DNA from 3 places in the Arthrobacter sp. NicSoilB11 genome. Region 1 is predicted to be linked to each of the others. Evidence: riboswitches for the same ligand, from Rfam matches in the RefSeq annotation. Region 1 holds a riboswitch; each other region holds the start of a gene.

What was found. Region 1 has a riboswitch for cyclic di-AMP ahead of LDO14_RS03530 (hypothetical protein). Riboswitches for the same ligand answer to the same signal wherever they lie in the genome.
Region 2: linked by a shared signal. The riboswitch ahead of LDO14_RS04165 (M23 family metallopeptidase) and the one ahead of LDO14_RS03530 (hypothetical protein) in region 1 are both predicted to bind cyclic di-AMP.
Region 3: linked by a shared signal. The riboswitch ahead of LDO14_RS10890 (LysM domain-containing protein) and the one ahead of LDO14_RS03530 (hypothetical protein) in region 1 are both predicted to bind cyclic di-AMP.

The regions. Positions count from the first base shown of each region.
Region 1 is NZ_AP024657.1:724,895-735,020, reverse strand. Features, by position in the region: gene LDO14_RS03555 (response regulator transcription factor) at 1-630, shown strand, start outside; gene LDO14_RS03550 (HAMP domain-containing sensor histidine kinase) at 644-2,119, shown strand; gene LDO14_RS03545 (bifunctional glycosyltransferase family 2/GtrA family protein) at 2,275-3,621, shown strand; gene LDO14_RS03540 (glycosyltransferase family 39 protein) at 3,618-5,756, shown strand; gene LDO14_RS03535 (glycosyltransferase family 39 protein) at 5,763-7,826, shown strand; cyclic di-AMP (ydaO/yuaA leader) riboswitch at 8,034-8,194, shown strand; gene LDO14_RS03530 (hypothetical protein) at 8,200-8,913, shown strand; gene LDO14_RS03525 (VOC family protein) at 9,001-9,426, opposite strand; gene upp (uracil phosphoribosyltransferase) at 9,488-10,123, opposite strand.
Region 2 is NZ_AP024657.1:873,618-883,743, forward strand. Features, by position in the region: gene LDO14_RS04135 (helicase-associated domain-containing protein) at 1-1,726, opposite strand, end outside; gene LDO14_RS04140 (hypothetical protein) at 1,737-1,970, opposite strand; gene LDO14_RS04145 (cold shock domain-containing protein) at 2,197-2,580, shown strand; gene LDO14_RS04150 (DUF3027 domain-containing protein) at 2,588-3,136, shown strand; gene serC (phosphoserine transaminase) at 3,216-4,346, opposite strand; gene LDO14_RS04160 (metal-dependent transcriptional regulator) at 4,640-5,341, shown strand; cyclic di-AMP (ydaO/yuaA leader) riboswitch at 5,449-5,693, shown strand; gene LDO14_RS04165 (M23 family metallopeptidase) at 5,704-6,525, shown strand; cyclic di-AMP (ydaO/yuaA leader) riboswitch at 6,638-6,833, shown strand; gene LDO14_RS04170 (C40 family peptidase) at 6,904-7,581, shown strand; gene LDO14_RS04175 (NlpC/P60 family protein) at 7,745-8,512, shown strand; gene LDO14_RS04180 (HNH endonuclease) at 8,781-9,281, shown strand; gene LDO14_RS04185 (NTP transferase domain-containing protein) at 9,377-10,051, shown strand; gene LDO14_RS04190 (DUF6457 domain-containing protein) at 10,048-10,126, shown strand, end outside.
Region 3 is NZ_AP024657.1:2,359,287-2,369,412, reverse strand. Features, by position in the region: gene LDO14_RS10900 (ribonuclease Z) at 1-240, shown strand, start outside; gene LDO14_RS10895 (protein adenylyltransferase SelO) at 224-1,687, shown strand; gene LDO14_RS10890 (LysM domain-containing protein) at 1,815-2,648, opposite strand; cyclic di-AMP (ydaO/yuaA leader) riboswitch at 2,652-2,822, opposite strand; gene LDO14_RS10885 (lytic transglycosylase domain-containing protein) at 3,095-4,465, shown strand; gene LDO14_RS10880 (TraR/DksA C4-type zinc finger protein) at 4,487-4,846, shown strand; gene LDO14_RS10875 (DNA alkylation repair protein) at 4,843-5,373, shown strand; gene LDO14_RS10870 (DUF1810 domain-containing protein) at 5,399-5,845, shown strand; gene LDO14_RS10865 (glucose 1-dehydrogenase) at 5,882-6,775, opposite strand; gene LDO14_RS10860 (metallophosphoesterase) at 6,932-7,438, opposite strand; gene LDO14_RS10855 (DUF1918 domain-containing protein) at 7,512-7,703, shown strand; gene LDO14_RS10850 (NUDIX hydrolase) at 7,799-8,311, shown strand; gene LDO14_RS10845 (glycosyltransferase) at 8,764-10,126, shown strand, end outside.

The DNA.
Region 1 (10,126 bases):
AGCATGGGCCTGCGCATGGCGGGCTGGTCTGTGGCCGTGGCAGCGGACGGTCCCACTGCCGTCAAGCTCGCCAAGGACTTCCACCCGGATGTCCTGGTGCTGGACGTCATGCTGCCGGGGTTCGACGGCGTGGAGCTGTTGGGCAGGATCCGCGCCTTTGCGCCGGAGGTGCCTGCGCTCTTCCTGACGGCCAAAGACGACGTCCAGGACCGCATTGTGGGACTGGCCGCCGGCGGGGACGACTACGTCACCAAGCCCTTCAGCATGGAGGAAGTCCTGCTGCGCCTGCACCGGCTGGTGCAGCGTTCCGGCGTGGCCGCCATGGACACTGCCGAACTGGTGGTCGGCGACCTGGTGCTCAATGTGGACACCCGTGAAGTCACCCGTGCCGGGGAAGGGATCCAGCTGACGGCAACACAGTTCGAGCTCCTCCGGTACCTGATGGAAAACCCCAAGCGCGTGGTCAGCAAGGCCCAGATCCTGGACCACGTCTGGGATTACGACTTCGGCGGCCAGGCGAACATCGTGGAACTGTACATTTCCTACCTGCGCAAGAAGATCGAAGCCAACCATCCGCCGATGATCCACACCGTGCGCGGAGCAGGCTACGTCATCAAGCCCGCAGACTAGCCAAAGGATACGCGTGTCTCTTTCCGGTGTCCCCCGGCCCACCGGCCGGTCCTGGTTCAACCCGTCCACCTGGCACCTCCGCACCCGCCTGATCCTGCTCTCCATGGCGCTCCTGGTGGCCATCTCCAGCGCCATCGGCGTGGTCAGCTACGCCTCCATGGATGTGGTCCTGACCAACCAGCTGGACTCGCAGCTGATGCTGGCCTCCCGCGGACGGCCGCCGGAGGGCAACCCGTCCGGCCGACCGGACCCCCTCGATGCCCGGGGCCAGAGTGTGGGGACGCTCAACGCACGGGTGGTGGGCGGCCAGGTCAGCCGGGAGGCGGGCTTCCTGTCTTCCGATGCCACCCGCACGGCGCTGACTTCCGCCGATGTGGCCACCCTGCAGGCGTTGCCCCGCAATGGCCTTCCCGTGGACCGCAAGCTGTCCAACGGCGATTACCGGCTGATGGCCACGGCCACCCCTTACGGCGACGTGGTGATCACCGGCCTGCCGCTGGCAACGAAACAAAGCACCGAGGCCTCGCTGGTGCTCACGATGGTGCTGGTGTCACTGGGCGGCCTGGTCGTGATCGGGCTTGCGGGCACTGCCTTGATCCGCCGGACCATGCGTCCGCTGGAACAGCTGTCCGACGTCGCCACCAAGGTCTCCAAACTGCCCCTCGACGCCGGCGAGGTGGCGCTTGCCGTGCGCGTACCGCCGTCCGCAGCGCATCCCACCACCGAGGTGGGCAGCGTGGGCCATGCCCTGAACCTGATGCTGGACAACGTCTCCAGCGCCCTGGAAGCCCGGCAGCGCAGCGAGATGAAGGTGCGCCAGTTCGTTGCGGACGCTTCCCATGAGCTCAGGACGCCCCTGACCGCCATCCGCGGGTACACCGAGCTGATGCGCATGACCGAGACCTTTACCGAGGACGGCCGGAAGTCACTGGGCCGCGTCCAAAGCCAGTCCGAGCGCATGACCGCGCTGGTGGAGGACCTGCTCCTGCTGGCCAGGCTTGATGAGGGCAAGGCAACCGAAACCACCGATGTGGACCTTACCCAGCTGGTGGTGGAAACCGTCAGCGATGAAAAGGTCATGGCCCCGGACCACACGTGGCAGCTGACGCTGCCCGACGAGCCCGTCACGGTCCGCGGGGATGCCACCCAGCTGCACCAGGTGCTGGCCAACCTGCTGTCCAACGCCCGGAAGCACACACCGGCCGGCACCACCGTAACCACCGGGTTGATGCGCTCGGCCGATGGGAGCGTGGTGGTGACGGTTACCGACGACGGGCCCGGCATCCCCGCCGAATTCCAGGGCAACATCTTTTCGCGCTTCACCCGGGCCGACGCCGCCCGCTCAGGCTCAGAAGGCTCGTCGGGCCTGGGCCTGTCCATCGTCGAATCCATCGTCATGGCCCACGGGGGCACGGTGGAACTGGTGTCCCGGCCAGGCAGGACCGAGTTTGCGGTCCGCCTTCCCGTGCCCGGACCCGCCGCCGCCTGACCGCCACACACGCACAGGGCGGTGGCCACTGAAGGCCAAGCCCGCGCCAACTGCACTGCGCCAGTTGCACAGCGCCGTTTGCACAGCGCCAGTTACACAGGCACATCACAGGTTGCGCCTAAAGCCCTCAAATCCGGCGGCGCCACTCTTGATGCATGACGCTCACCGACTCCACTTCAGGAACCCTGCCGGACGCCGCGGTGGCGCCGGCGGGCCTTCCTTCCCGCGGACATGCCGTACGGCGCGCACCCGTGGACACCCGTACCACCGTTCCGGTCCTTGACGTGACCATCCCCGTTTTCAACGAGGAACGGGACCTTGAGGAATGCCTCCGCCGGCTCCACGGGCACCTGCTGGATACCTTTCCGCACAGCTTCCGGATCACCGTGGCGGACAACGCCAGCACGGATGGAACCCTGAAGATCGCCGAGCGGCTGGCCCGGGAGTTCCCTGAGCTCGTGGCGGTCCACCTGGACGAGAAGGGCCGCGGCAACGCCCTGCGCAAAGTGTGGCTGGCCTCCCCGTCACCGGTGCTGGCCTACATGGACGTGGACCTTTCCACCGACCTCGCCGCCCTGCCGCCGCTGCTGGCGCCCCTGATTTCCGGGCATTCGGACCTCGCCATCGGCACCCGGCTGACCCGCAACTCCCGCGTCGTCCGCGGGCCCAAGCGGGAGTTCATCTCACGCAGCTACAACATGATGCTGCACTCGTTCATGGGCGCGCGCTTCAGCGACGCGCAGTGCGGGTTCAAAGCCATCCGCGCCGACGTCGCCCAGCAGATCCTGCCCTACACCGTGGACAACTCCTGGTTCTTCGACACCGAGCTTTTGGTCCTCGCCGAACGCTGCGGCCTGCGTGTCCATGAGGTCCCCGTTGACTGGATCGACGATCCCGATTCCAGCGTGGACGTGGTACGCACAGCACTGGCCGACGTGAGGGGAATGGCCCGCCTCACCCGCGACTTGGTCTACGGTCGCATCCCGGTCCCGGAACTGCGCGCAGCCCTGGCACGGGGTCCGATCCCGGCGTCCTCGCGGTCCGGTGAGCAGACACGCGGCAGCAGCCTTTTCGGCCAGCTGGTCCGGTTCGCCGCGATTGGCGCCGCCTCAACCCTTGCGTACCTGCTGATCTTCGTGTTCTGCCGGGGATTCATGGACCCGCAGTTGGCCAACTTCCTTGCACTGCTGATCACCGCCGTGGCCAACACTGGCGCCAACAGGCGCTTCACGTTCGGCATCCAGGGCGGCAACCCGGTCCGGCACCACTTCGAAGGGCTGATCGTGTTCGGCATCGGCCTGCTGCTCACCTCCGGAGCACTCGCCTTTGTACACCGGACGACGACGCCTGACCGGTGGGTGGAAGTCCTCACCGTTGTGGCGGCGAACCTGGCAGCCACGGCGGTCCGGTTCCTGCTGTTCCGGCTCTGGGTGTTCCGCGGCAACCACGGCAACCGGACCACGAAAGACGCCCCCACTTCGACAGAAACGGCAGCATCATGACCTCCACCATTTCGCCGGCGGACGCCGGCTCACCCGCCGGCCGGCAGCCGTCGCCATCCGGCCACGCTGCCTCCTCCCCCGGGGCGGCCGATACGGCACCCCGCTGGACCCGCTACGCCTTCGGTGCGCAGCCCCGCTGGGTGAGGCCTTCCGCCGCGGGGCTCCTGGCAGCCACGGCGATCCTGTATCTGTGGAACCTGGCAGCAACCGGCTACGGCAACTCCTTCTATGCAGCCGCCATCCAGGCCGGCACCAAGGACTGGACGGCGTTCCTTTTCGGCTCGCTGGACGCAGGGAACGCCATCACGGTGGACAAGCCGCCGGCAGCACTCTGGATCCCCGCCCTCGCAGGGCGCATCTTCGGTTTTTCACCACTGAGCATGCTGGTGCCGGAAGCACTCATGGGGGTGGCCGCCGTCGGGTTCCTCTACTTGGCCGTCAAACGCGTCTCGGGACCTGCCGCAGGCCTGCTGGCCGGCGCTGCCCTGGCGCTGACGCCGGTGGCTGCGCTCATGTTCAAGTTCAACAACCCGGACGCCATGCTCACCCTGTGCCTGGTGCTCGCCGCCTACTTCACCACCCGCGCCATTGAGAGGGCGGGTTGGAAGTGGCTGGTGGCCGCCGGTGCCGTGGTTGGCCTGGCCTTCCTGACCAAGATGCTGCAGGGCTTCCTGATTGTTCCCGCTCTGGGACTGGCCTATCTGTGGGCCGCACCCACGCCGGTGGGGCGCCGGCTGGTGCATCTGCTTGGCGCGCTGGGCGGAATCGTCGTGGTTGCCGGCAGCTACATCGCCCTGTTCCAGCTGACGCCGGCCTCGGAGCGGCCGTACATGGCAGGGTCCAGCACCAACAGCTTCCTTGAACTGACGTTCGGGTACAACGGACTGGCCCGTCTCACCGGTTCCGGCGAGGGCATGCCCGGCGGGGCCGGGGGTGCTGCCGGCGGTCCCGGAGGCGGCTTCGGCGGCGGCAACGCCGGATTCGGCGGGGCGGCCGGGCTGCTGCGGATGTTCGGGACCAGCTTTGGCGGTGAGGTCTCGTGGCTTCTGCCCGCCGCCCTGGTCCTGCTGGTGGCAGGCCTCTGGTTCACGCGCCGGGAAGTACGCACCTCCCCGGGCCGCGCGGCCCTGATCCTGTGGGGCGGCTGGCTCGTGGTCACCGGAGGTGTCTTCAGCTTCATGAGCGGCATTGTCCATCCCTACTACTCGGTGGCACTGGCGCCGGCGATCGCAGCGCTGGTGGGCATAGGCGCAGTGGAGCTCTGGCGTGGCCGAAGCTACTGGCCGGCCCGGATCGTCCTCGCCGTGACCGTCGCCGGCACCTCTGTGTGGTCGGCAGTCCTGCTGGGCCGCGACACGTCGTGGCTCCCCTGGCTGCGGGTCGCCATCATCGTGCTCGGCGTCCTCGCCGCCGCCGCAATCCTCCTCCGCCTCGACGCACTGGGCACCTCAAAACCGGGCACCTCGAAACTGGGCGCCTCCGGACGGTTCCGCCGGGCCGGTGCGGCCGCCGTCGTCGTCGTATCCCTCCTGGCCGGCGGTCTTGGGACAGCGGGGTGGACCCTCGCTACCGCTGCTTCCGCCCACTCCGGTTCCATTCCGACGTCGGGCCCGGCGGGTTCGTCCGCGGGTGGCTTCGGCAACCGTGCCGCTGGATTCGGCGGCGCACGGGCTGACGGCAGGGAGGCCGCCACTGACGCTGCCAAGGGCGCGGGTGGACTCGATCCCTTCGGCGGCCTCGACGGCGCAGCCGGCCCCGGAGGTGCCGGGGGTGCCGGGGGCGCCGGCGGCCCGGGCGAAGGATCCGCAGATGCGGCGGTGGCGGCACTCCTGAAGGCCACCACCACGAAGTGGTCCGCGATCGTCTCCGGCGCCAGCCAGGCAGCCAGCCTGGAACTCGCCACGAACACCAACGTCATTGCCCTGGGCGGTTGGAACGGCGGTGACCCCTACCCCACGCTCGCCGAGTTCCAGGACATGGTGGCCAAGGGCGAGATCGGCTACTTCATCCAAGGCGGTGGCATGGGTGGCGGCGGCATGGGTGGTCGCGGCAATTCCGAGGTGGCCGCCTGGGTCCAGGCCAACTTCCAGGCCCAGACCGTAGGCAACTCCACCGTGTACCAACTCACCAAGTAGGACTCCATGGCCAGCCACTACCCAGCGTCCGTCCACACTGCGTCGGTCCACACCGGACACCCTGCCGGCGCTCCTGCCGCCGCGCATCATCCTGTCCCGGCCTGCTACCGGCCGGACCCGCGGGCGCTCCGGCGGGGGCTGGAACTGGCAGCGGTGCTGGCCGGGACCGCCGTGCTGTACTTGTGGAACCTTGGAGCATCCGGCTGGGCCAACGCGTTCTATTCCGCCGCGGCCCAGGCCGGATCGCAGGACTGGACGGCCTGGTTTTTCGGCTCTTCCGACGCGGCCAACGCCATCACGGTGGACAAGCCGCCGGCGTCGTTGTGGATCATGGGGTTGTCCGTCCGGATCTTCGGCCTCAGTTCCTGGAGCATCCTGGTCCCCCAGGCACTGATGGGCGTCGGCACCGCCTGGCTGCTTTACCTGGCCGTACGGCGGGCCGCGTCGCCTGCCACGGCCGATCCACGCCTGGCGCACCGCGCAGGACTGATCGCCGCGGCCGTCCTGGCCCTCACCCCCGTTGCCACGCTGATGTTCCGCTTCAACAACCCGGACGCCCTGCTGGTGCTGCTCATGACGGCAGCCGCCTACGCGGTCCTCCGTGCAGTCCAGGAGGACCGGTTGCGCTGGCTCCTGCTTGCCGGAGTGTTCCTGGGCTTCGGCTTCCTGGCCAAGCAGCTGCAGGTCCTGCTGGTGGTTCCGGGATTCGCAATCGCCTACGCGCTGGCAGGCCCGCACAGTCTCCCGCGGCGCCTGCTCCGGCTGGCCGCGGCGGGAGCGGCCATGGTGGCCTCCGCCGGGTGGTGGCTCCTGGCGGTGGAGCTGACGCCGGCCGGCCTGCGTCCCTACATCGGCGGATCGCAAAACAACTCCATCCTGGAGCTCACGCTGGGTTACAACGGGCTGGGCCGGCTGACGGGCGACGAGACCGGCAGTGTGGGCGGCGGCAACGGCTGGGGAGATCCCGGGCTGCTCCGGATGTTCAACAGCGAGTTCGGCGGCCAGATCGCGTGGCTGCTGCCGTCCGCCCTGATCCTTGCGGCGGGCCTGCTGTGGTTGGGCCGGCGGGCCCCGCGGACCGATGCGGTGCGCGCCGCCGTCATCATCTGGGGCTCGTGGGTGCTGGTGACGGGCCTGGTCTTCAGCTTCATGGCCGGCATCATCCACCCTTACTACGCCGTGGCGCTGGCGCCGGGGATCGCCGGGCTTGCGGGGCTGGGCACGGTCCTCCTGTGGCAGCACCGGCAGCAGCCACCCGCCGCACTCCTGCTGGCCGCAGCGGTGGCCGCGGCCGCCCTGATGGCCTTCCAGCTGCTGGGCACCACGTCCGCCTACGGCGCGTGGCTGCGTTGGCTGGTCCTTTCCGGAGGCTTGGCGGCCGCAGCGGGCGTGGCGTTCGGCAGGTTCCTGCGCTGGCGTGCCGTGCAGCGGACGACGGCGGCGCTCGCCATTGCGGCGTCGCTCACCGGGCCGCTGGCGTACTCCCTTTCCACGGCGTCGACAACGCACAGCGGGGCGATCGTCAGTGCCGGGCCCTCGTCGGGCTTCGCCCCTGGCGGGACGGGCCCTGGCCGGACCGGCCTTGGCGGGACCGGGACAGGCAGCACCAGGCAGCCAGCAACCCAGGGAAACACGGCCCGCCAGCAGGGCGCGCCCGGAGGAACACTTCCCGGCGGAACCGCTGCTGCAAGTGGTCGCGGAGGCGGAGCCTTGGGAGGCCTCTTGGGCGCCCCAACGCCGTCCGCGGAACTCGTGGCAGCACTCAGGAATGGCGCCTCAGGCTACACCTGGGCAGCGGCAGTGGTGGGTTCGAACAACGCTGCCGGTTACCAGTTGGCAACGGAACTGCCGGTCATGGCGGTGGGTGGGTTCAACGGCACAGATCCCGCCCCTACCTTGGCGGAGTTCCAGGATCTGGTGTCCCAGGGAAAGATCCACTACTTCATCACAGGCGGAACCATCCGGGCCAGTACCGGTTCGGACGCTGCCGCCCAGATCGCCCAGTGGGTGGCGAACAACTTCACGGCGCAGAGCATTGGCGGCACCACCGTCTACCTGTTGGCTGGGTAACGGGAACTGTAACGGTCGGCGCGCTGCGCTCATGAAATGGGGCGGCCATACCCCAATGGGACCGAGGTTACGAACGGGGAATCCGGCAAATCAACGCGCTGAGGATCGTGACTTCCGTTACCTAAATGTGACTTTCGCGTGCACTTCCTGTAGCGTCGATTGGGTGCGGCCCCCGTTCGGGCCGCATATCCCGGGTCGACGCCAAGCTCTGCCGCTTCCCCGGATTCCGATTGAGCTACGGCAGAGGCGGGGGACCCACCGTCCCGGGCATTGAATGCCCTTGGGGTTAAGCCAGTACGTGATCTTTCCGTATGGCCGGATGCCCTCATCCGAACCCGACAGCTAACTCCGCAGGTGTGAGAGGCGATCAATCATGTCCAAAAACACGGCAGAAGCACGCCTGCTGCAGGCCAAGGCTAAACACAGGGCCGCGCAGCAGGCCAAGAAGACCACCCTGGGCCAGCGCGCCGCTGTCCTTGCAGCATCGTGCGCGGTGCTGGTGGGGGTTGGCGCGGCAGGACAGGCCACCAGCAGCATGACTCCGGTGTCATCCACCGCGTCCAACCCTTCCACGACGGCGTCAGACGCTCAAATGAGCATCGAGAAGAGCGAGATCCGCTCCAACCCGGCAGCAAGCCCCGCGCCCGCTGCCATCAGCGTGGCACCGCAGGCAGCTGAACCGGCCCCCGCAGCGGCACCGGCAGCACCCGCAGCGCCTGCCCCGGCCCCGGCGCCTGAGCCCGCCCCCGCACCTGAGCCGGCTCGCGCCGTCGCGGTTAACGATCCTGCAGGCGCCCAGGCGTACGCCGCCAGCCAGCTGGGGGTGTTTGGCTGGGGACCGGACCAGATGCAGTGCCTGCAGACGCTGTGGACCAAGGAGTCCGACTGGACCACCACGGCCACCAATTCCAGCAGCGGGGCATACGGCATCGTCCAGTCCCTGCCCGCTGAGAAGATGGCAAGCGCCGGCGCGGACTACCTCACCAACTACCGCACGCAGATCAACTGGGGCCTGGACTACATCAAAAAGAGCTACCAGTCGCCCTGTGGTGCCCTGAACTTCCACCTGGCCCACAACTGGTACTAGGCACTCCTCCCCCCCGGCGGCAGCGATGCCGGGGGGACTGCACCAAAGCGGCGGGCCGCATCATCATGATGCGGGCCGCCGATTTGGTTAACCAGCGCCCGGTCCGGCGCCCTGTCCGGTGTTCCCGCCAGCGCCCTGCCCGGCGTTCCGCCACGGGATGTACTGGACAGCCCACTTGTTTCCGTCCGGATCGGCGAAGTACACAAAGTGGCCCCAGTCCTGGACGTCCACATCGCTGACATCCACGCCGTTGCTCTTGAGCTGGTCATGCGCCGCATTGATGTCGTCGACCACCATCTGCAGGTTGGAGCCCGTGCCGGGCGGGGCGTCGACGAGTCCTTCGCCGATGCAGATGGAGCAGGCCGAGCCCGGCGGCGTCAACTGCACAAAGCGGATGGAGTCCGACGGCCGCTCGTCGTAGTCGGCGTTAAAGCCCACTTTGTTGACGTAGAAGTCCTTGGCACGGTCAACGTCGGATACGGGGACAAAGACAAGCTCGAGTTTCCAGTCCATCCGCACAGGCTAGCGGCGGGACACCCGTTGGGAAAGAGCCCGTTCAAACAGGGCCGAAGTGCTACCCGGCGATGCCGTAGAGGCGGTCGCCGGCGTCGCCCAGCCCGGGGACAATGTAGGACTTCTCGTTGAGCTTCTCGTCGATGGAGGCCAGGACGATGTGCACGTTGGCCCCTGACAGTTCCTCCTCCAGCCGCGCCAGGCCCTCGGGGGCGGCCAGCAGGCAGATGCAGGTGACATCGGAAGCGCCGCGCTTGAACAGGAACTTGATGGCTTCGCGCAGGGTTCCGCCCGTGGCCAGCATGGGGTCCAGGACGAAAACCTGGCGGCCGGTGAGGTCCTCCGGCAGGCGCTCCGCGTAGGTGATGATGTCCAGTGTCTCCTCGTCCCGGGCCATGCCCAGGAAACCCACTTCAGCGGTGGGAACCAGCTTGGTCATGCCTTCCAGCATTCCCAGGCCGGCGCGCAGGATGGGAACCACCAGCGGGGTGGGCTTGGTGAAGGCGGTGCCGACGGTGGTGCTGACGGGCGTCTCGATGGTGACGGGCTCGGTGCGGACCTCCCGAGTGGCTTCGTAGGCCAGCAGGGTCACCAGCTCTTCCGTCAGCTGGCGGAAGACCGGCGACGGCGTGTTCTTGTCCCTCAGGACAGTGAGCTTGTGGGCGACCAGGGGGTGGTCAACAACGAGAGTGCGCATCCC
Region 2 (10,126 bases), 150 kb from region 1:
TGGCCGGGCCCTGCCCCTCGGCGTCCGCCATGACCAGGAGCTTTTCGGTCAGGGCGGGAGCGAGGTAGCCGGGGGCAACGGCGGTCAGGTCTGCCTGCAACAGCACATGGTTCAGGGCTGCCGGCAGGTGCTCGCCAAGGATGGCAAGGGCAGCATCGGGCTGGTCTTCGGCGAACGCGCTTCCGAGTTGGCTCAGCGCACCTGAGCCCACCAGGCCCAGCATCTCCGCCTCGGCGAGGACTCCCCGGATGAGGGAACTGAACCGCCGGGCCATCCGCGGCTGGGACCATTCCGCACGCTGCAGGACCGCGGCGGCATCCAGCACGGGCACGGTGCCGTCCGGTCCTGCAGCTTCGAGCGTGAGTTCGTGCAGGATCTCCAGGATGCGCTTGCGGACCACCGGGGCGTCAGGCCGCTGCGCACCGGCGGACAACGCCGGGATGGTGGCTCCTGACGGTCCCCGGGATGGTGCTGCCGCTGCCGTGTTCATGGGCTGGCCCACCATAGATGGCACGCGCTCGCTGGCCAGCCAGGCGTTGACCAGCCACAGCCATTGTTCCTGCCTCGGCAGCACCAGCCATTCCAGCTGCGGCGGCTGCACCCATGAGGACGAGTCGACGTCGAGGCGGATCAGGCCTGCCAGGCCGCACAGCTCCAGCAGCCGGCCCGTCACGCCCTGGTCGACGCGCAGCTGGTCGGACAGGCGGCGCATCTCGCGTATCCCCACGCCTCCGCTGCGCAGCGTGGCCAGCGGGTTCTCCCTGACGGCATGCAGCAGTTCGGAGACCAGCCGCAGGGTTTCAGAGATGGCGCTGAGCGCTGCATTCCTGCGCAGCGCCGCGGTGGTCCGGCCAAGCTCCGGGACCGGCGGGGACAGGGTGAAGTCGTCGATGATCGCCCCGCCGCGCAGGGCCAGCCCCACGCTGTGCGGCAACTCCACATGGGCGGCATCCAGCGGAACCAGCAGCCCGCGCGCAAGGAGCCAGTCCACGGGCCCGACGTCGGCACCCTCCGTGGTGACCGACGCTTTCCGTTGCGCCTGGGGGACGGCACCCATGGCCCAGTTGCGGAACCTGGCGAGCAACGCCGTCGTCCGTTCCGGGGCGTTGGCGAGGATGTCCCGCAGTGCCTCGGGGGAGGAGGTCCAATGCTGGAGCGCCAGCGCCGCCTCCATGGGCGTGCTGGCATCGTGGATCGCGAATCCGCCGCGGTGCAGTTCGGAGACCAGCTGGACCACCCGCTGGGCGAAGGCCGGCTGCAGGCGGACCAGCTCCGTGTAGCTGCGGCCCAGCCCGGCGGGATAGATTCCCACCACATCCTTGAGGGAGCCGACAGGGAGGTAGTAGTGGTGCCCGGCAGCCTGGGCGTGGGCGCCATGCGGGGGGACCGCAGGATGCGCCAAAGCGAGTTCCTGCAGGGTGTCCATGATCTGTTCGATGACGGCCAGGGATGAACCCCGGATCAACTGGTGCAGGCCCTCCGCCGAGGCGCTGTGCCCGGTGTCCGTGTTGGTGCACAGATGGAGGGTCTCAAGCACCTGCATCTGCGGCCGGGTGAGGCGCTCCAGCGCACGCTGGACGCTGACCCGTGAACTGGCACGCGCCGCCAGCGCGGCGAAGTCCGGAACAGAGGGGGAAATGAGGTCCGGCCGCGCGGCGAACAACGCGCGCAACGAGTCGTCGCTGCGCGCCTCCAGGTCCTTGCCGAGCGCTCGAATGAGGGACATCAGTCCAACGTTACCGCGGCTCCCGCTTCCCCGCCCGCCGCCTGGCGGCAACGCCGTCCAGGACCACCAGGAGCATCAGGACGAAGGCCGCCGGCAGGCCGTAAAGGGCCGAGTAGGTGACCCAGGCGGGGGCGACCGTGTTGGCGAAGGCAAGCGCCATCACAGTTCCCACAGCAATGAGGGACAGCACGGCTATAACAGCGGCGAGGACCATCAGCGGCCGCCGGTAACGCAAGGGAGTCATGGACGTAACGCTACAGCGGCAGCAGCGCCGCAAGTGAAAGCACCGGGAGCTTGCGCCCGGGGCGGAACGGTGCGGCCGGAAGCGTGATTAGGGCACGCGGCAGGATAACCTTGAAGGATACAGACCAACACGGTTTGCGCTGGCCATACCTTGAACCCGCACAACAATGCGGACGCGGTGGCAGCCGGCCGTGTCTCATGACAGCAGAACGAAGAAGGTTGATTACGTGCCTACCGGCAAGGTCAAGTGGTATGACAAGGACAAGGGCTTTGGGTTCCTCGCGGGCGAAGACGGCCAGGAGGTCTTCCTGCCCAAGTCGTCGCTGCCCGAGGGCGTGACGGAACTGAAAGCGGGCACCCGGGTGGAGTTCGGGGTTGCGGACGGCCGCAAGGGCGCCCAGGCCCTGGGCTTGCGGGTGCTGGACAAGACCCCGTCCATCGCCAAGGCCAAGCGCCCCAGCGCGAAGGACCTCGCCCCGCTGGTTCAGGACCTGGTGACCGTCCTGGACAACCTGTCCGGAACCTTGTCCAAGGGCAAGTACCCGGACGGCAACAAGGGCAAGGCCATTGCTGCCGCCCTGCGTAAGGTTGCCGACGAGCTGGACGTTTAGGCTGCCCATGGACCCCCAACCTGATCAGCCGGGCACGCCAGTGCAGGAGCAGGCTGCCAAGACCCAGCCCAAGCGCAAGGCAGGCGTGCCCGTGTGGCGCACGGGCAAGCCCGATGCTTTCCTGGCCGCGGCGGTGGACACCGCCCGGGCTGCAGTGGAGGGCATCACCCCGGCCGGCACCATCGGGCCGCACCTGGCAGCCAAGAGCGAGGGCGACCGGCTGGTCACGCACCTGTTCGAATCCCGGCTGCCCGGCTATGTGGGCTGGCAGTGGTATGCGGTACTGACCCGTAACTCGCGCTCCAAGGTGGTCACGGTCAACGAGTTGGGCCTGCTGCCGTCCGGGGACTCCGTCCTGGCCCCGGAGTGGGTGCCGTGGGCCGAACGCGTCCGTCCCGAGGACGAACAGCAGCAGGAGCCGGAACAGCAGGAACCGGAACAGCAGGAGCCCGGGCAGGGGACCCCGGATGGGCTTCCGGCAGCGGAGCGGGAACCCGGGGATGAAGGGCCGGCCGACGACGGCGCGGAGCCTGACGCCGAAACAAGGACTTCCTGACCACAAACAAACGGCGCCGTCCAGGGGAAACCCGGGCGGCGCCGTCGTGCTTTAACTGTGGTTACTTGCGCAGCTCGGGTTACTTGCGCAGCTCGCCCACCACGTAGTCGATGCTGGCCAGCAGGGCGGAGACGTCGCTGGGCTCGATGGCCACGAAGGTGGCGATGCGCAGCTGGTTGCGGCCCAGCTTCCGGTAAGGCTCGGTGTCCACGATGCCGTTGGCGCGCAGGACCTTGGCCACGGTGGCGGCATCAATCGATTCGTCGAAGTCGATCGTGGCGATCACGTTGGAGCGTTCCTCGGGCTTGGCCACGAACGGGGTGGCGAAGCCGGACGCTTCCGCCCAGCTGTAGATGCGGCCGGCTGAATCGGCCGTCCGTGCAGCCGCGAAGTCCAGGCCGCCGTTGGAGTTCAGCCACTGGACCTGGGCATTCAGCGTCACCAGCGTGGACAGCGACGGGGTGTTGTAGGTCTGGTTCAGGCGGGAGTTATCGATCGCGGTCTGCAGGTCCAGGAAATCCGGGATCCAGCGGCCGCTGGCCTTGATGCGCGCGGCGCGTTCCAGCGCTGCGGGGGAGAACAGGCCAAGCCAGAGGCCGCCGTCGGAGGCAAAGTTCTTCTGCGGGGCGAAGTAGTAGACATCGCTCTCGGCAACGTCCACGTCCAGTCCGCCGGCCGCCGATGTGGCGTCCACGAGGACCAGTGATCCCTCGTCGGCTCCGGCTACCCGCTTGACGGGGGCGGCGACGCCGGTGGAGGTCTCGTTCTGCGGCCAGGCGTAGACGTCCACGCCGGCCTCGGCCTTGGCTGCGGGCCGGGTGCCGGGCTCGGACTTGATGATGGAGGAGGCTTCCAGGAAGGGCGCCTTGTTGGTGGCGGCGGCGAACTTGGACCCGAACTCACCGAAGGACAGGTGCTGGGCCTTCTTCTCCACGAGGCCGAAGCTCGCGATGTCCCAGAAAGCCGTGGAGCCGCCGACGCCGAGGACCACCTCGTAGCCTTCCGGGGCGCGGAAGAACTGGCTCAGCCCTTCACGGACCGCTCCGACCAGGTTCTTGACCGGGGCCTGCCGGTGCGATGTGCCAAGGATCGTCTTGGAAGCTGCTGCCAGCGCGTCGATCTGCTCCTGCCGGACCTTTGACGGGCCGGCTCCGAACCGCCCGTCCTGGGGCAGGAGGTCGGCGGGGATCGTGATGCTGGTGTCGCTCACAGGTGCTCCAATTCGGCGGGGACAAAAGTTTGGTCCGGAAGGGCGGGCGGTCGGTGGCCGGCAGCGCCGGTGGCTGCGCTGCGGGCCATTCCCATTCTGCCTGAACCGCCGCCGGGGGCGGGAGCCAGGCCCGTCATAGTCCGGACAGTGAGACGTGCCGTCCCCGCGCAGCCCCGCGGGGCGCGGCTATTCGGACAAAGTCAAAATAGGCTAAGCTTTCCCCCGGACTACTTTGCGCGAAGAGGCGATACGGTGGGACAACGCAAGGTACTGCGCTCGAGGAGCTGAGCTGGATGACGGATCTGATCGACACTACGGAGATGTACCTCAGGACCATTCTGGAGCTTGAGGAAGAAAACATCGTTGCCCTCCGGGCCCGTATCGCCGAGCGTCTGCGCCACTCCGGTCCCACCGTTTCCCAGACCATCGGCCGCATGGAGCGGGACGGGCTGGTGGTCGTGTCCGGCGACCGGCACCTGGAACTCACGGACACGGGCCGCAAGCGCGCCACGGAGGTCATGCGCAAGCACCGGCTGGCCGAACGCCTGCTGGCAGACGTCATTGGCCTGGACTGGGCCTACGTCCACGACGAAGCCTGCCGCTGGGAACATGTCATGAGCGAGCGCGTTGAGCGCCGCATCTACGAGATGCTGGACCACCCCACCGAGTCGCCGTACGGCAACCCCATCCCTGGCCTTGCGGCGCTGGGCGGCCAGGCGGGGCCCGGCTTTGCCGACGGCGCCATCAGCCTGGTGGAAGCGATGAAGAATTACGGGCCCGCCTCCGGAGTGACCATCAGCCGCCTGGCGGAGCCGATCCAGGTGGAACCGGAACTGCTGGCGCAGCTGGACGAGGGCGGTATCCGGCCGGGTGCCGCCGTGGCGCTGGAACGCGTGGGCGAATACATCTCCGTGCGGGTCCCCGGAATCGAAGGCGCATTGGAGCTGCCGCCCGAGGTTGCCGCCCACGTCTTCGTGGCCATCAGCCAGCCCTGATCGGGACGCCCATACCCCATAGAGGGGCAACCACGCAAAGGTAACGGAATTGTTACCTAGGGTCTTAAGCCCCTATAGTGGAACCAAGCGTTGATACATAAGCGTTACCTGATCCGGAGCCGAGCTCTGCCAGCGGGTCAGGTGCACGAGTCGTTACTGGCAGAGGCGGGGGAACCACAAGCGGCAGCGGGGGACTGCCTTGGGGTGAAGTCCGTCAGCAGCAAGCCTCTCCAGTGAAGGATTCTTCCGGGAATACCCCCTGTGCAGAAGCTTGCCTACGGCGGACCGGGTCTTTGATCTCTCTGACCCGAATCCGACAGCTAACTCCGCAGGCTTCTTCCAGAGAGGAACCCTTCTTGACCATGCAGACCTCCCGGGGCCGCCGCCGCGCGGCCGGCCCCCCTTCGGCACCCCGGGTTGCCGAAGTTGTCGCAGCGGAGCGCCCCCGCGACCTGCATCGTGACGCGCGCCGCCGCCGGGGTCCCTTCCGGCAGATGACGGAGTTTGCCGCCGCCAGCGGTATTGGCCAAAAAGCCGGCATTGCCCTTGCCGCCACAGGCCTGGTGCTGACGGTCACGGTGCCCGCCACGAGTCCCGTCATGGCCACGGATGCCGCCGGCAGTGCCCCCATGGCCGCGTCCGCCGTCAGCCCCCAGCCCCAGATCTCGGCCGATGTCGGAGCACAGATCGACTTCAGCCGGTCGGCCGTGGTGACCCAGGCCGACCCGGACGGGAAGCTGAAGCAACTCCTGAGCGCCCAGTCCGCCGGCTCCGTCACGCGTGCCGCTTCGGCCGGCACCCTGGCTGCACCCCTCGCCTCCCTCACCACCGCTTCCCCCTTCGGCTACCGGGTCAGTCCGATCACCGGAGGCTCCGGAGACTTCCACCGGGGCCAGGACTTCGTGGCGCAGTGCGGGACCTCGGTCCTGGCCGCCGCGACAGGTACCGTGACCTTTGCCGGCTGGCACCAGTTCGGTGGCGGAAACCGCGTGGTCATTGACCACGGCAACGGGCTGGAGACCACCTACAACCATCTCTCGTCCTTCAACGTCAAGGTGGGCCAGACCGTCTCCCGCGGGGACGTGGTGGCACTGAGCGGTACCACGGGCGCATCCACTGGCTGCCACCTCCACTTCGAGGTGCAGGTCAATGGCGAAGTTGTCGATCCCATGGGCTGGCTGTAGCCAAATGGTTGCCCGCTCTCACATGTCCGCGACGCGCCGTGACCTGAATGTGACATTGAAGCAAAACTGCTGTACCGTCTAACTCGCGTCAACTTTTCCGAAGTTGACGCTCTTGAGTGGATTGCCTAACTCTGCCACCGCTCAAGGTCCGTTCGCATTTCATCGTCTGGCAGGGGCGGGGGAACCAATTTTGGCCTTCATGTTCAGAAGGCCTTGGGGTTAAGTCACAAGCTTCCCAGGAAGCAGCGTGGCCGGGTGACTCCCATCCGAATCCGACAGCTCACCTCGCAGGCATTGGGAGAGGCTACCTTCGTGTCTTCACGCCATCATTCTGCGCGCCACCGTGCGCAAACGGTTCGCACCAACCCCCTGGACGCCATGTCCAAGGCCGTCAGTGCAAATGCCGGGACCGTAGGCCGCCAGGCTGCCGTTGTGGCAGCGGCTTCCGGCCTCATCCTGAGCATGGGCCTGCCCGCCACGGCAGCTGACACCACGGCCGGTGTCTCTGCCTCCACCGAGTCCGGCTCGTCCCAGGCAGCCCTCGCTGTCACGGCCGCACCCACGGCCACGGTGTCCTTCGAGCGTCCGGTCGTCAAGACCACCGCTGCTCCGAAGGTGGAAGCGGTGCGTACCCAGTCCACGGCCTCGGCGAACCGCGCCACCACTGCAGGCCAGGAGGCGTCTCCGGCCGCCAAGACGGCGGAGACCGTATCCGCTGCGGCAACCTCGGGCATCGCTGCCATCGCCTACACCGGCATCGGCCACTCCTACGTGTGGGGCGGCACCAGCCCGGTCACCGGCTGGGACTGCTCCGGGTTCGTGCAGTGGGTTTACGCCCAGGCCGGAATCAGCATCCCCCGCACCAATGCGTGGAGCATCATGACTCCCACCTCCACCCCGCAGCCGGGTGACCTGGTTGTCCAGAACGGTGGCGCGCACGTCGGCATCTACGTCGGCAACGGCATGATGATCAGCGCACTCAACCCCTCCCAGGGCACGCTGCTCCACTCGCCTGCAGCCACTGGCACCTCCTCGTACTACCACTACGGCAACTAGTTCTTGGGCTTAACGCTCCAAGGGCTATTTCTTTGCCCAAGGCTTTTTCGCTAGAAACCACATCCCCGTTCGGGACGCGCCGACGTACCCCCAAGATGCCGGCGCGTCCAACAACCTTCGCCTGCCTACAAGCGGTTTGAGGGAAAAACGAAAGAGAGAACTGATGACGACTCGTGCCACCGCACGGCATCGCGCCGAGGTCACCAAAACCAACTCGATCGCTGTTATTGCAAAGGCCGTCAGCGACAACGCAGGCGGCATGGGCCGCCAGGCTGCGGTTATCGCTGCCGCTTCCGGCCTGGTCCTGACCAGCGGCATCGCGGCCAACGCTGCCGACGCCAACGTCAAGCGTGATTCCGCTCCGGCGTCCGCACTGGAAGTTGAATCCGCAATCGACGCCCCGATTTCCGCGGCTTCCACCATCGCCATCAGCTACGAGAAGCCCGCTGTCACCACCACGCCGGCTCCCGTCGCCGAGCCTGAGCCCCAGGTCGAGGTGCAGGAAGCTGCTCCTGCCGCCGAGCCCGTTGCGGCTCCCAAGGTCACCGCCAAGGTTGCCACCGCTGCTGCTCCGGCCGCTCCCGCTGCCCAGGCTTCCGCCAGCGGCAAGGGCGCTGCAATCCTCTCGGCCGCCTACGCCCAGCTCGGCGTTATGCAGGACTGCACCATGCTGGTCACCAACTCGCTGGCCGCCGTCGGCATCCACTTCCATGACTGGCCCGCCGGCTACCTGTCCCTGGGCCGCACCGTGAGTGCAGCCGAAGCGCAGCCGGGCGACCTGATCTACTACGCTGACGGCGGCGCGGGCATGGCCCACATTGCTGTCTACGCCGGAAACGGCATGGCAGTCCACGGCGGCTACAACGGAAACCAGACTGTGGTCTTCAGCGCAAACGTGGGTTCCGGCCCCGTGTTCATCCGCGTCAACTAAGCATCCCAAGGCAGGCCTGAACGGCCGCAGGCCTGGCAATGCCCCCAAGGACCCCCGCCATCCCGGTGGGGGTCCTTCGCGCTTAATCGGCCCGCGCCGCCCGCGGCCGACCCTCCCGCGGTGTCCAGCCGTTGTCCTGCTCCAGAGTGGCGATTACCCGATTCTGCACTTCTTTGTTTACTCTTGTGATGTCGATCCATAGCCCGGACATGCCGAGGGCAGCCGGCCCTCGTGCCCCTGACGGGTGCGGCCGTGAAGAGGTAAGTGCATGCGCACTCTCGTTCTGAATGCTGGATATGAACCGCTGGCGGTTATTACTTTCCGCCGGGCGCTGGTGCTTGTGCTCACAGGCAAGGCAAGTGTGGTGGCCGAAGGTGACGACCCCGTGGTGGGCCCTACTGACATTCTGGGCCGCCCGTCCGTGATCCTCCTCAACCGCTACATCCGGCCCCGGTACAACCACTCCACGGCCGTCAGCCGCAGGGGCGTACTCCGGCGCGACGGGCATAAATGCGCCTACTGCGGGAAAGCGGCGCACACCATTGACCATGTTCACCCCAAGTCCCGGGGCGGGGCCGATTCGTGGGAGAACCTGGTGGCCGCCTGCCTGCGCTGCAACAACGTCAAGGGCGACCACACTCCAGCGGAGATGGGATGGACCCTGCGGTTCGTGCCCGAACCGCCGCACGGAACCATCTGGCAGATCAAGGAACTGGAGAAGCCCACGCCGGCCTGGGACCCCTTCCTGCTTCCGGAACGCGCCGCCTGACACCCCGCGCTGCCTGAGTTGCCGTGATGCTCCGGTGCGCCGGACGTTCTGACCCGCAGTGCGGCCCCTACGCTGCCGGTCGCTAGGCTGGGGGAGTGGAAGTGAACGGGCTTGCCTTTGATGCCGTGATCCTGGCCGGGGGGAGGTCATCGCGGCTGGGCGGCGTACCCAAGCAGTCGCTCGTCTTCCAAGGCCAAACCCTCCTCGAACGCGCTGTCGCTGCCGCCGCGGGGGCCCGGCATGTGGCAGTTGTGGGCGAGATGGCTTCCCTGCCAATCTGGCCTCCCAACCTGCTGAGCTGCAGGGAGCAGCCGCACTTCGCGGGCCCGGCGGCAGCCATAGCGGCCGGGCTGGATGCGCTGGCGGACATCGGCGAGGGTGCGCCCTACCTCTTGGTGCTGGCCTGCGACATGCCGCTGGCATCCCAAGCGGTGGCAGCGCTTCAGGAAGCTTTGCAGATGTCCACGGCGGCCGACCCGGCAAATGTCATGGCTGCCGAAGGCGACCGCCCACAGCCACTGGTGGGTTTTTACCGCACGCCTGAGTTAACAAAGGCGTGCAGGGACCTCGCTGCCCGCGGGGCGCTGGTCAACGGCTCTGTCAGGTCGCTCCTTGCTAATCTGGACGTGCAGCTTGTCACAGTCCCTGCCGGGTCCACCTCCGATGTGGATACCTGGGATGACGCTGCCGCGCTGGGGATTGCCGCCGGGAACCAGAGCGAACGCCAGGACCGGCAGACGGGCGGAGCAAACGTGGGAGGCAATTCGTGAAGAGCCAGGACGAAACTCTGGAAGAGTGGTGCAGGGCACTTCTCCAGGCGTACAAGCTTGAGGACGTCCAGGTGG
Region 3 (10,126 bases), 1.6 Mb from region 1:
CAGGCAGGGGAACTTGCGGCGTCCGGGAAGTCCCGGATGCTGGTGCTCACCCACTTCTCCGCACGCTATGGCGACGGCGTCCCGCACCTCGCGGAGCAGGCACGGGCGCGGGCTCCGGGAACCACGGTCATTGCCGCTGAGGACCTGCAGCACATTGCCGTTCCCCGCCGCCGGCAACCGGCACGGGAAGCAGCGGGCGGAACTACGGCGATAGGGTTAAGCCATGACGGCAGCAGCTGAATCCACGGTCACTTTTGACGGCCGTTTCGCCCGGGAACTGTCGGAACTCGCCGTTCCCTGGCAGGCCGAGGAAGCCCCCAGCCCCGAGCTCCTGGTCCTGAACGACAGGCTCGCACGCGACCTGGGCCTGGACCCAGGGTACCTTCGCAGTCCCGAAGGGGTGCGGCTCCTGGTGGGCAACCACGTTCCGGCGGGCGCCACCCCGGTGGCGCAGGCCTACGCGGGCCACCAGTTCGGCGGCTACTCTCCGCTGCTTGGCGACGGACGCGCCCTGCTGCTTGGTGAGGTCACGGACAAAGGCGGCCGCCTCCTGGACCTCCATCTCAAAGGCTCGGGGCGCACGCCGTTTGCCCGCGCCGGGGACGGACGTGCCGTCGTCGGGCCCATGCTCCGTGAGTACGTGGTCAGTGAAGCCATGCATGCCCTGCACATTCCCACCACCCGCTCGCTCGCGGTCGTGGCAACTGGCCGGCAGGTCAGGCGTGACGGCATGCTGCCCGGTGCGGTCCTGGCGCGGGTTGCCGGCAGCCACCTGCGCGTCGGCAGCTTCCAGTACGCGCGGGCCACGGAAAACTTCGAGCTGCTGAAGCGGCTGGCGGATTTCGCCATCGGCAGGCACTACCCGCACGCTGCCGGCGCCCCAAACCCCTACCTGGAGTTGTTCGCCTCGGTGGTCTCCGCCCAGGCGGACCTGGTGGCCCGGTGGATGCTGGTGGGGTTCGTGCACGGGGTCATGAATACGGACAATATGACCATCTCAGGGGAAACCATCGACTACGGCCCGTGCGCGTTCATGGATGCGTTCAATCCCGCCGCTGTCTACAGTTCCATCGACGTCAGCGGACGCTACGCCTACGCCAACCAGCCGGTGCTGGCCGAATGGAACCTTGCACGGCTGGCGGAGGCAATGCTGCCGCTGATCGACGGGGACCAGGAAAAGGCGGTTGCCCCCGCGGTGGAGGTACTTGGCGGATTCCGCGGACAGTACAGCCAGGCGTGGTCCGGCGGCATGAAGGCCAAGCTGGGCCTGTCGGGGGATGCGGACAGCGACGCCGCCTCCGCCCTGGTGGACGGTGCCATTGCCATCCTGAAGGACGGGCCGGTGGACTACACCTTGTTCTTCCGGAACCTGGGCAAGGCCGCGCGGGGGGACCTCCGTCCCGTGCGCGGCATGGTCCTGGACCTTGCAGCGTTCGACGCCTGGGCGGAGCGGTGGCAGGCCCTGGGGCCCGACGCGGAACTGATGGACAGCGTGAACCCTGCCTATATTCCGCGGAACCACCTCGTGGAAGAGGCGCTGTCCGCCGCCACTGACGGAAACCTGGCTCCCCTGCAGCAGTTGCTCGAGGCCGTCGGCAGCCCCTTCGCCGAGCGGCCGGGCCTGGAACGCTACGCCGAAGGTGCCCCTGAGGATTTCGGCACCTACATGACCTTCTGCGGGACGTGACTGCCTCAGCGGTACGGTGCGGAAATGACAGGAGGGCGGCAGCCGGGAATACCCGGCTGCCGCCCTCCTGTTTAAGAACAGCTTTGCTGTTTAATACCAGCCTGCTGCTGCCAAAGCGTTGCGAAGGCTAGGCTACGCGGACTGCGGAGTAGCCGCCGAGCCAGCTGATGGAGTGGACCTCGGTGCTGTAGCCGTTGACGCCGCCGCTCACAACCTGGCCGTTGCCGGCGTACACGCCCACGTGGCCGGAGGTGATGATCAGGTCGCCGGGGGCGGGAGCGCCGACAACGGTTCCGTACTGGAAGAACTGCGTCGGGGCCAGGTCGCCGACGGACTTGCCGACGGAGCGCAGGGCCTTCTCAACCATTGCGGTGCAGTCCTGGTTCACGCCGACCTGGCTGTAAGCGGATGCCAGGATGGCAGCGCCGGTCCCGGTGCCGGTGGACGCCGCCGGGGCGGCTGAGGCGTAGGACATGTTCATGCCGGTGTTTGCCGGTGCGGTTGCGGCTGCCGTCTGGACGGGAGCTGCTGCCGGCGCCGGGGCTGCGGTGTGGCCAGCGCCGGGGATCTTGATCTGGTCACCGGGGTAGATGATCGAGGACAGTCCCAGTCCGTTGGCGGCCAGGACGTCGTTGAGGCTGACGCCATGGGCGGCCGCGATGGCCCCGATGGTGTCGCCGGACACCACCGTGTGGACGGTTCCTGCTGCTGCGGCGGGTGCTGCTGCCGGGGCAGGTGCGGAGTATGCCTGGACGCTGGTGTTCTCAGTGGTGTCCGGGCCGGTGACACCTGCATGGGCGGGGGCTCCGACGCCAAAGGCAATACCGGACGCTGCAGCAACGGCAAGCGCCGGACGGCCCAGCGAACGGGCCTGGGACTTGGCGGTTACGGCGAGGCCCTCGAGCACAATGGAGCGGGCCGGAGTCGCGCGGTGACGGGCAGTGGTGGAAATTTTTGACACAGTTGATCGCCTCTCCCATGCCTGCGGGGTGAGCTGTCGGGTTCGGGCTGGAGATACCCGGCCGGTAGCTGGCTCCGCGGGCGGAGGCGCTAACGACTTAACCCCAAGGCCACATGTGGCCGTAGAAACTTGGTTCCCCCGTCCCTGCCAAACGGAAAGCGGTTGAATCCCATGATCAGCGGCAGGGCTCGGCATGCTGACGGGAATGTCCCGTCTGAGAGGGACACCAAACGACCATAACCCGCGCTGCCCCCGATTGTCACATTTGGATAACATACGAGGCTCCCCTCTCAATTGCGCAAACGTCTTGATGTACTTCGCATTTCGGGCGGTGACCTCGACCAATGCAGGCAGGGTCTTTATCGCTGCAAACGGTAACAATGTGGCCACGGACGCGCCCTCGGGGGCCGCGCCGGACGGTAAGCTTCGGGACTATGCCCCTGTTCGTGACCAGCCGAGGGATCCCGCTCCTCGGTGGCGTGCTGGCCATCGCCCTGGCCGCCGCCACCGTGCTGCCGGCCGCAGCGGAGGAGCCGCCGCCGGGCGGATATCCCTCCTGGTCGGATGTGCAGCAGGCGCAGTCGTCCGAAGCGGCAAAAGCTGCAGAAATTGCCACCATCGACGGGCTCTTGACCGGCCTGCAGGCGCAGTCGGAGGCAGCCGGGGACGCAGCCGTACGGTCGGCCGCCGAATACGCTGCCGCGGATGCAGAGCTCCAGTCAGCCACATCACGCCTGGAAACCCTGTCCGCACGGGCCGCCCGCGCAAACGACGAAGTGGCCCGGTACCGGAAGGACCTCGGGGCCCTGGCCGTGCAGTCGTACAAGACAGGCGGGACCAACGCCGGGTTCTTCGTGGCGCTGGACGCCCTGGGGACCAACAGCGTCCAGGGCCTCAACGTCGTCAAGCTCGTGGGGGACAAGACGGCCGCGTTGGTGGTCAAGGCGGCGGCGGCCGGAAAGGTATCCGCTGCCCTGGTGGAACAGGAAAAGGTTGCCAGGAGCGAACGGGAGCGCCTGTCCGGGGAGGCAAGGGCAAAAGCCGAGGCAGCCAGTTCCGCCAGGGACGCACTGGCACGGCAGGTGGCCGAGGAGCAGCGGCACGGCGGCGAGCTAACGGCCCAGCTTGCCGCCCTGAAAGGGACGACGGCGCCGCTTGAGGGGGAGTACCGCCAAGGCCAGGCTGCGCTGGCTGCCTACGAGGCGGCCCAGGCGGCCAAGCGCGCCGCAGCGGAGGAGCAGGCCCGCCGCCAGGCCGAAGCGGCCGCCAGGGCCGCCGCGGCGGCCGCCCAGCAGCCCAGGCCGCCCGCACCAGCCGCCCCAGCCGCCGTGGGCGGCAATCCTGTCCCGGTGAATCCAGCCCCTGCCAATCCTGTCCCGGCCAACCCTCCGCCGGCCAACCCTCCGCCGGCCAACCCTGTCCCTTCCGTTCCGGAGGCGCCGCCAGCCGAGCCGGCCCTGCCCAGCCCGCCCGCCGTCGTCGTGCCTTCCATTCCCGGCGGAGCGGTCAACGATCCGGCAGGGGCGAAAAGCTACGCGTCCGGACGCCTTGCCGCTTTCGGCTGGGGCCAGGACCAGTTCCTGTGCCTGGCCCAGTTGTGGACCAAGGAATCCAACTGGCTGACCACCGCCACCAACGCGTGGTCCGGGGCCTACGGAATTGCCCAGGCACTGCCGCCCGGCAAGTATGCCAGCGCCGGGAGCGACTGGCTGACCAGCTACCGGACGCAGATCGAATGGGGCCTGGGCTACATCCGTGACCGCTACGGGTCGCCCTGCGGGGCATGGAACCATTCCGTATCCCTGAACTGGTACTGACTGACGCGCTAGGCTTTCCCCATGCCAGATTTCGGACGGTTCCGTGCACTGCTCGAAGAGGAGCGGACGCGGCGGATGGCGCTGCTGCCGGCGCTGCGGGCGGACATCGACGCTGCGAATTCGGCCCGCCAGGACTCCAACGTCGACGACGAACACGATCCGGAGGGCGCCACGATCGCCTTCGAGCTGTCACAGGCATCGGCGCTGCTGAAACAAAGCTCGGCGGGGCTGGACCAGATTGAAGCTGCCCTGGCCCGGCTGGCCGCGGGGACCTATGGCATCTGTGCGGTGTGCGGGGAACCCATCGCCGAGGGCAGGCTGGAAGCCCGGCCCTGGACCCCGTTCTGCATCCACCACGCCTCCGCGGGGCGCGCGCGGTGACCGGCACAGCGGACGTGGTGTCCGCTGCGGCGGAATTTGTTGACCGTACCCTCCAGAATGAGGGCGCCTGGTACCGCGCGGACGACGTCGCACACCGCCTGGGCGGTGTGCTGGCCTCGTATGGTTCCTCCGTGGGCGCCGTCCGTGGAACTGTGCGCGACGCCCTGCGCAAATTCAAGGACCTGGACCACGACGCAACCGTGATGCTGGCCTCTGCCCTCTGGGGACAGCCGGGGCCCGGCTCCCGCCCGGTTTTCGAGCGCCGCCTTGCCGCCGTGGTGCTGCTGCAGTCACGGGTGCGGCTCCTGCAGCATTCGGACCTGACCCGGCTGGAAGGCTTCCTCCGCTCCGCCCACACAGCGGATCTGACCGCGCCCCTGCTCTCCGATGTCCTGATGCCGCTGCTGGCAGGGCTGGGGGAGCGTGAACGGCAGCGGGCCCGCGGTGTGGTGGAACGGTGGAGCGGGGACCCGGACGCCCATCTTCAGGCGGCGGCCGCTGCCCTCATGAAGGAACTGACTTTCTAAAAGCGGACGAATGAAGGAGATCCACATGAATGAGCCGTTTGATCTTGGGCGATTTGTTGCCGCCCAAAACACCGGCGGAACCTATGACCAGGCGTTGGGGGAGCTGCAGGTCGGCCGGAAGTCCGGGCACTGGATGTGGTTCATCTTCCCGCAGATTGCCGGGCTGGGGCAGAGCGCCATGTCACGTAAATACGCCATCTCTTCACTGGCTGAAGCCCGGGCCTACCTGGACCACGAAGTCCTGGGCCCGCGGCTTCTCGAGTGTGCCACGGTCCTGGCCAACCATGCCGACCAGCCGGCCGAGGACATCTTCGGTGGCATCGACGCCAGGAAACTCCGCTCCTCCATGACACTGTTCCTCCGGGCAGCACCCGGAGAAACAGTGTTCAAGACTGTCCTGGCCCAGTTCTTCAACGGCGAGCCGGACCCTGCCACCGACGAGCTCCTGGCGGCGCAGGACGCAGCCGGCTGACCACACGGACCGGGGCAGCCGGAGCGCGGCTGGCTGCTAGGGCGTGGGGCTGCCGCCGTTGACGTTCAGCGTTTCGCCCACGACGTAGCTGGACTCCGGCGACGCCAGGAAGACGTAGGCGGGGGCCAGTTCGGCGGGCTGGCCGGCACGGCCCAGGGGCGTGGACTGGCCGAACTCCGGCAGCTGCTCCTTGGGCTGGCCGCTGCTGACCTGCAGGGGCGTCCAGATGGGGCCGGGGGCCACAGCGTTCACCCGGATGCCCTTGGGCGCAAGCTGCTGGGCCAGGCCCTTGGTGAAGTTGTTGATGCCCGCCTTGGTGGTGGCATAGTCCACCAGGGTGGGGGACGGGTTGTAGGCCTGGATGGACGTGGTGTTGATGATGGTCGAACCCGCAGGCATATGCGGCACGGCGGCCTTGGTCACCCAGAACATCGCGTAGACATTGGTCTTCAGGGTGTGGTCGAACTGCTCGTCGGAAATGTCCTGCAGGTCCTCTTGGGCCACCTGTTTCCCGGCATTGTTGACCAGGATATCCACCCCGCCCAGGACCGCCACCGCCGTTTCCACCAGGTCGCGGCATGCCGCCGAATCCTTGAGGTCAGCGGGCACCTTGACGGCCTTGCGGCCGGCCGCTTCAATGATTCCGGCGATGCGCGAGGCGTCCGCTTCTTCCTGCGGCAGGTAGGACAGCACGACGTCGGCGCCTTCCCTTGCAAAGGCGATCGCCGTCGCGGCCCCGATGCCGGAGTCCGCGCCGGTGACGATGGCCCGGCGGCCTTCCAGCCGGCCGGTGCCGCGGTAGGTCTCCTCGCCCAGGTCGGCCTTGGGTTCGAGTTCTGCATCCAGCCCCGGCTCGGGCTGGTGCTGCCTGGGCGGGGAGATTTTTTCGTAGGCCGTCACGGGATTGCGGAAGGTGTACTGGTCAGTCATGGTGGTCCTCCTGGTCGTGCGGACACGGGCTGGTTCGTCGCCCCGGGTACTGAAGCAGCCCGCGATTTGCACCGTTACAGGAAGGCAAAAAGCTAAGCATGCTTACGGTTCCTAGCCTAGGCAGAGAGGCCGCCTCATGCCAAGCGGCGCGGCGGGTCAGTCACGCTGGACCGTGACCAGCCGGACCTCGGCCAACTGACCGCCGTCGACCTTGGCCTCCATGAACGTGCACGCCGGCTGGCGGCGGCGGTCCGTGGGCGACCCGGGGTTCAGCAGCCGCAGGCCGTTCGGCGACACCGTGTCCCACGGGATGTGGCTGTGGCCGAACACCAGGACATCGGCGTCGGGAAAGAGCGCATCGCACCGCACTTCGCGGCCCTTGGCCGGCCCCGTCTCATGGACCACCGCAAAGCGGACTCCGTCCAGGTTGGCAGTTGCCGTTTCGGGCAGGCGCCGGCGCAATTCGGGCCCATCGTTATTGCCAAAAACACCCAGCAGCCGGTTGCTCCGGCGTTCGAATTCGTCCAGCAGGGCTGCCTCCGCCCAGTCGCCCGCGTGGAATACGACATCGGCATTTTCGACGGCGGACCACAACTGTTCCGGCAGGTCCCTGGCGCGTCTGGGTATGTGGGTATCGGCGAGCAGGATGAGGTTCAACGGCATACCGGAATCCTGCCATGGTGCCCTGTTCCCACGCGGCCACGAGTCGTAATCTGGGGGCTGGGAGGTGATTGCCATGGAGGCAGCCCAAGGCGACCGTATTGTCGTGCACGGCAGGACCGTGGGGTCCTCGGACCGGCATGGGGTGATTCTTGAAGTCCGTGGCGAGGGCGGCAGCCCACCATATGTGGTCCGCTTTGACGACGGGCATGAAACCGTCATGTATCCCGGCGGTGATTTCGCCGTCGACCACGGAAGCAAGACCTGACGGGGCCGGCGGGATTCCGCCCGCCCCCTGACCCGCCCCACCGCCTGGCCCGCCGGTGCTTCACCTGCGGGTGCTTCACCTGTCAGACTGGAGCGATGGATCTCTTTCCGTCCGCCAGCACGTCCTCCACTCCGCCGCCGCGCACCGGCCCGCGCGACCCGGGCGACGCATGGGTGGAGGGGGAACGCGGCCGGTACTGGGGCAGGTTCGGCGCGGCCGGCGTCCTGGCCTACGACCCCGGCAAAGGTGTGCTGCTGCAGCACCGCGCCGTCTGGAGCCACAACGGTGGAACTTGGGGCCTGCCCGGCGGGGCACTGCACCAGGGCGAGGAACCGGTCGACGGTGCCCTCCGCGAAGCCTACGAGGAAGCTGCCGTCCCGCCGGAGAGCGTGGAAGTGCTGTTCACCTCCGTGCTGGACCACGGCTACTGGTCCTACACCACCGTGGTGGTGCTGGTGCGGGAATCCTTCGAGCCCGTCATCAGCGATCCCGAAAGCATCGCACTGCTCTGGATTCCCACAGCCGAGGTGGACGCACTGGAGCTGCACCCCGGATTCGCGGCGTCGTGGCCGGACCTGCTGGCGCGGCTGGACACCCAGGATCCCTGATAAGCCTTTCCTGGACTGCCCACCCTGGAAGTTGGACTGACGGACCGGGCTGCCCTGCGGGCGTGTGTAGGTATCCCTGGCGCGAAATTAGGTACCCGTTACTGGTGCTGTCCGCATGTGCAGGCCGTTATGCTCCAAGCTACGGCGAAGTCGGGGCTGCTTGATCTCTGGGCAGGTAAACCGGACAACCACCGTATTAGCCCTGACATGTCCCATTTTTGGGGCCATCTCCGGTTGGCTGAATCTACATCCCAGCCACGAAGCAAGGTTGGTGAGCCAGTTGCCCATTCCGCTCCTGTCACCGGGTGCCACGTCACAGCCAGGCTTACTGCCGGGCCGGACTCCTGCGGGGGTCCAGATCCCTGCCATTACACAGCGACATCAATATCCTGCATTCTTCGGCATGGTGGCGCATGCGGCGCGGGAGCGCGTCCTCCCGGTACCCGGGCGGCGTGAGGACCAAGATGCCGCGCTCCGCCGCCGGTAGTGCCTTCGCCCGGCTTCGGGGCAGCCGGGCCCAGGATCCCCGCCATGCCCTGGCGCCCCAGGCAGGAGACACCATGACCGCCGTGCTCGATGCCCCCGGACGCAACGGTAGGCGCCTGCGGCCCCGCGATGTGGTCTTCGCACTGGCAGGTGTCGTATCGCTGGTGCTCGCCGCAGGGGCGGCCTCCACCGTGGACCTGCCCGTCAACAGCGACCTCGGGCTCGTTGCCGTCCTGCCCTATCCGTACTGGATAGGGCTCCTGCTGATCAATCTCACCTTCATCGCGGCGCTGCGGGGGGACGCCCGGGGCCCGGCGGGTCGCGCAGTGATGGTGTGGCTCCTCGCAGTGCTGGTTGTGGAGCTGTTTGGGACCGCAGCGTTTGTGACCGACATACCGCGGGGCGAAGTAGCGTTCAGGCATTTGGGCATTGCCGACGCACTATCAAGCACGCAGGTCATAGATCCTGACATTGACGCGTACTTCAACTGGCCGGGTTTCTTTGCCCTCCTGGCCACGGTCATCAAGGCATCCGGCCTCCAACCGGTGAGCATAGCCCTGTGGGCTCCTGTGTTCGACGTTGGGCTGTGGCTCATGGCCCTGGCAGTGCTTACCCGGACCTTGACCGCTGATCCGCGACGGCGTTGGCTGGTGCTCTGGCTTTTTTGCCTGGGGAACTGGCAGGACCAGGACTATCTGTCCCCGCAGGCCTTCGCTTTCTTCCTGTACCTCATCCTGATCGCACTGCTCGTCGGACCATTGGCCGCGAACCCCGGCACTTTCCGTGGCTTCCGGCCCGCCGACCTGGCGGTTTGGTGGCGGGGCCGGTCCCCCTGGGAGCAAAGGCCGCAGCACCGGGTGAGCGCTTTCGTGGTGGCCCTCCTGCTTGTCGCTGTGATCTGTGCAAGCCACCAGCTGACACCCTTCATGATGCTCATTGCCATGACCGCCCTCAGCCTCAGTGGGCGTCTCTGGTCCAGCCGGCTGCCGCTGATCACTGCTGTGGTGCTTGTACTCTGGCTGGTTTACCCGGCAAGTGCCTATCTCATTGGACACCCGCCCCTTGAGGACGCAGGATTCCAGGGTGCGGTTGCGGCTAATGTCGTTGACCGCGTCACCGGGACCCCGGGCCATTCGCTCGTAGTGAAAGTCCGAATGGTCCTGACCCTCGTGCTGTGGGTCCTCGCGGCGGCAGGGGCGGTACGGGACTGGCGTAGGAAGCGGCTTGACATCCGGGTGGTCCTGCTTGCAGCCACCCCGCTCCTGCTGTTCCCGATGCAGTCATACGGCGGGGAAATGCTCATCCGCGTCTCCCTGTTCGCGCTGCCCT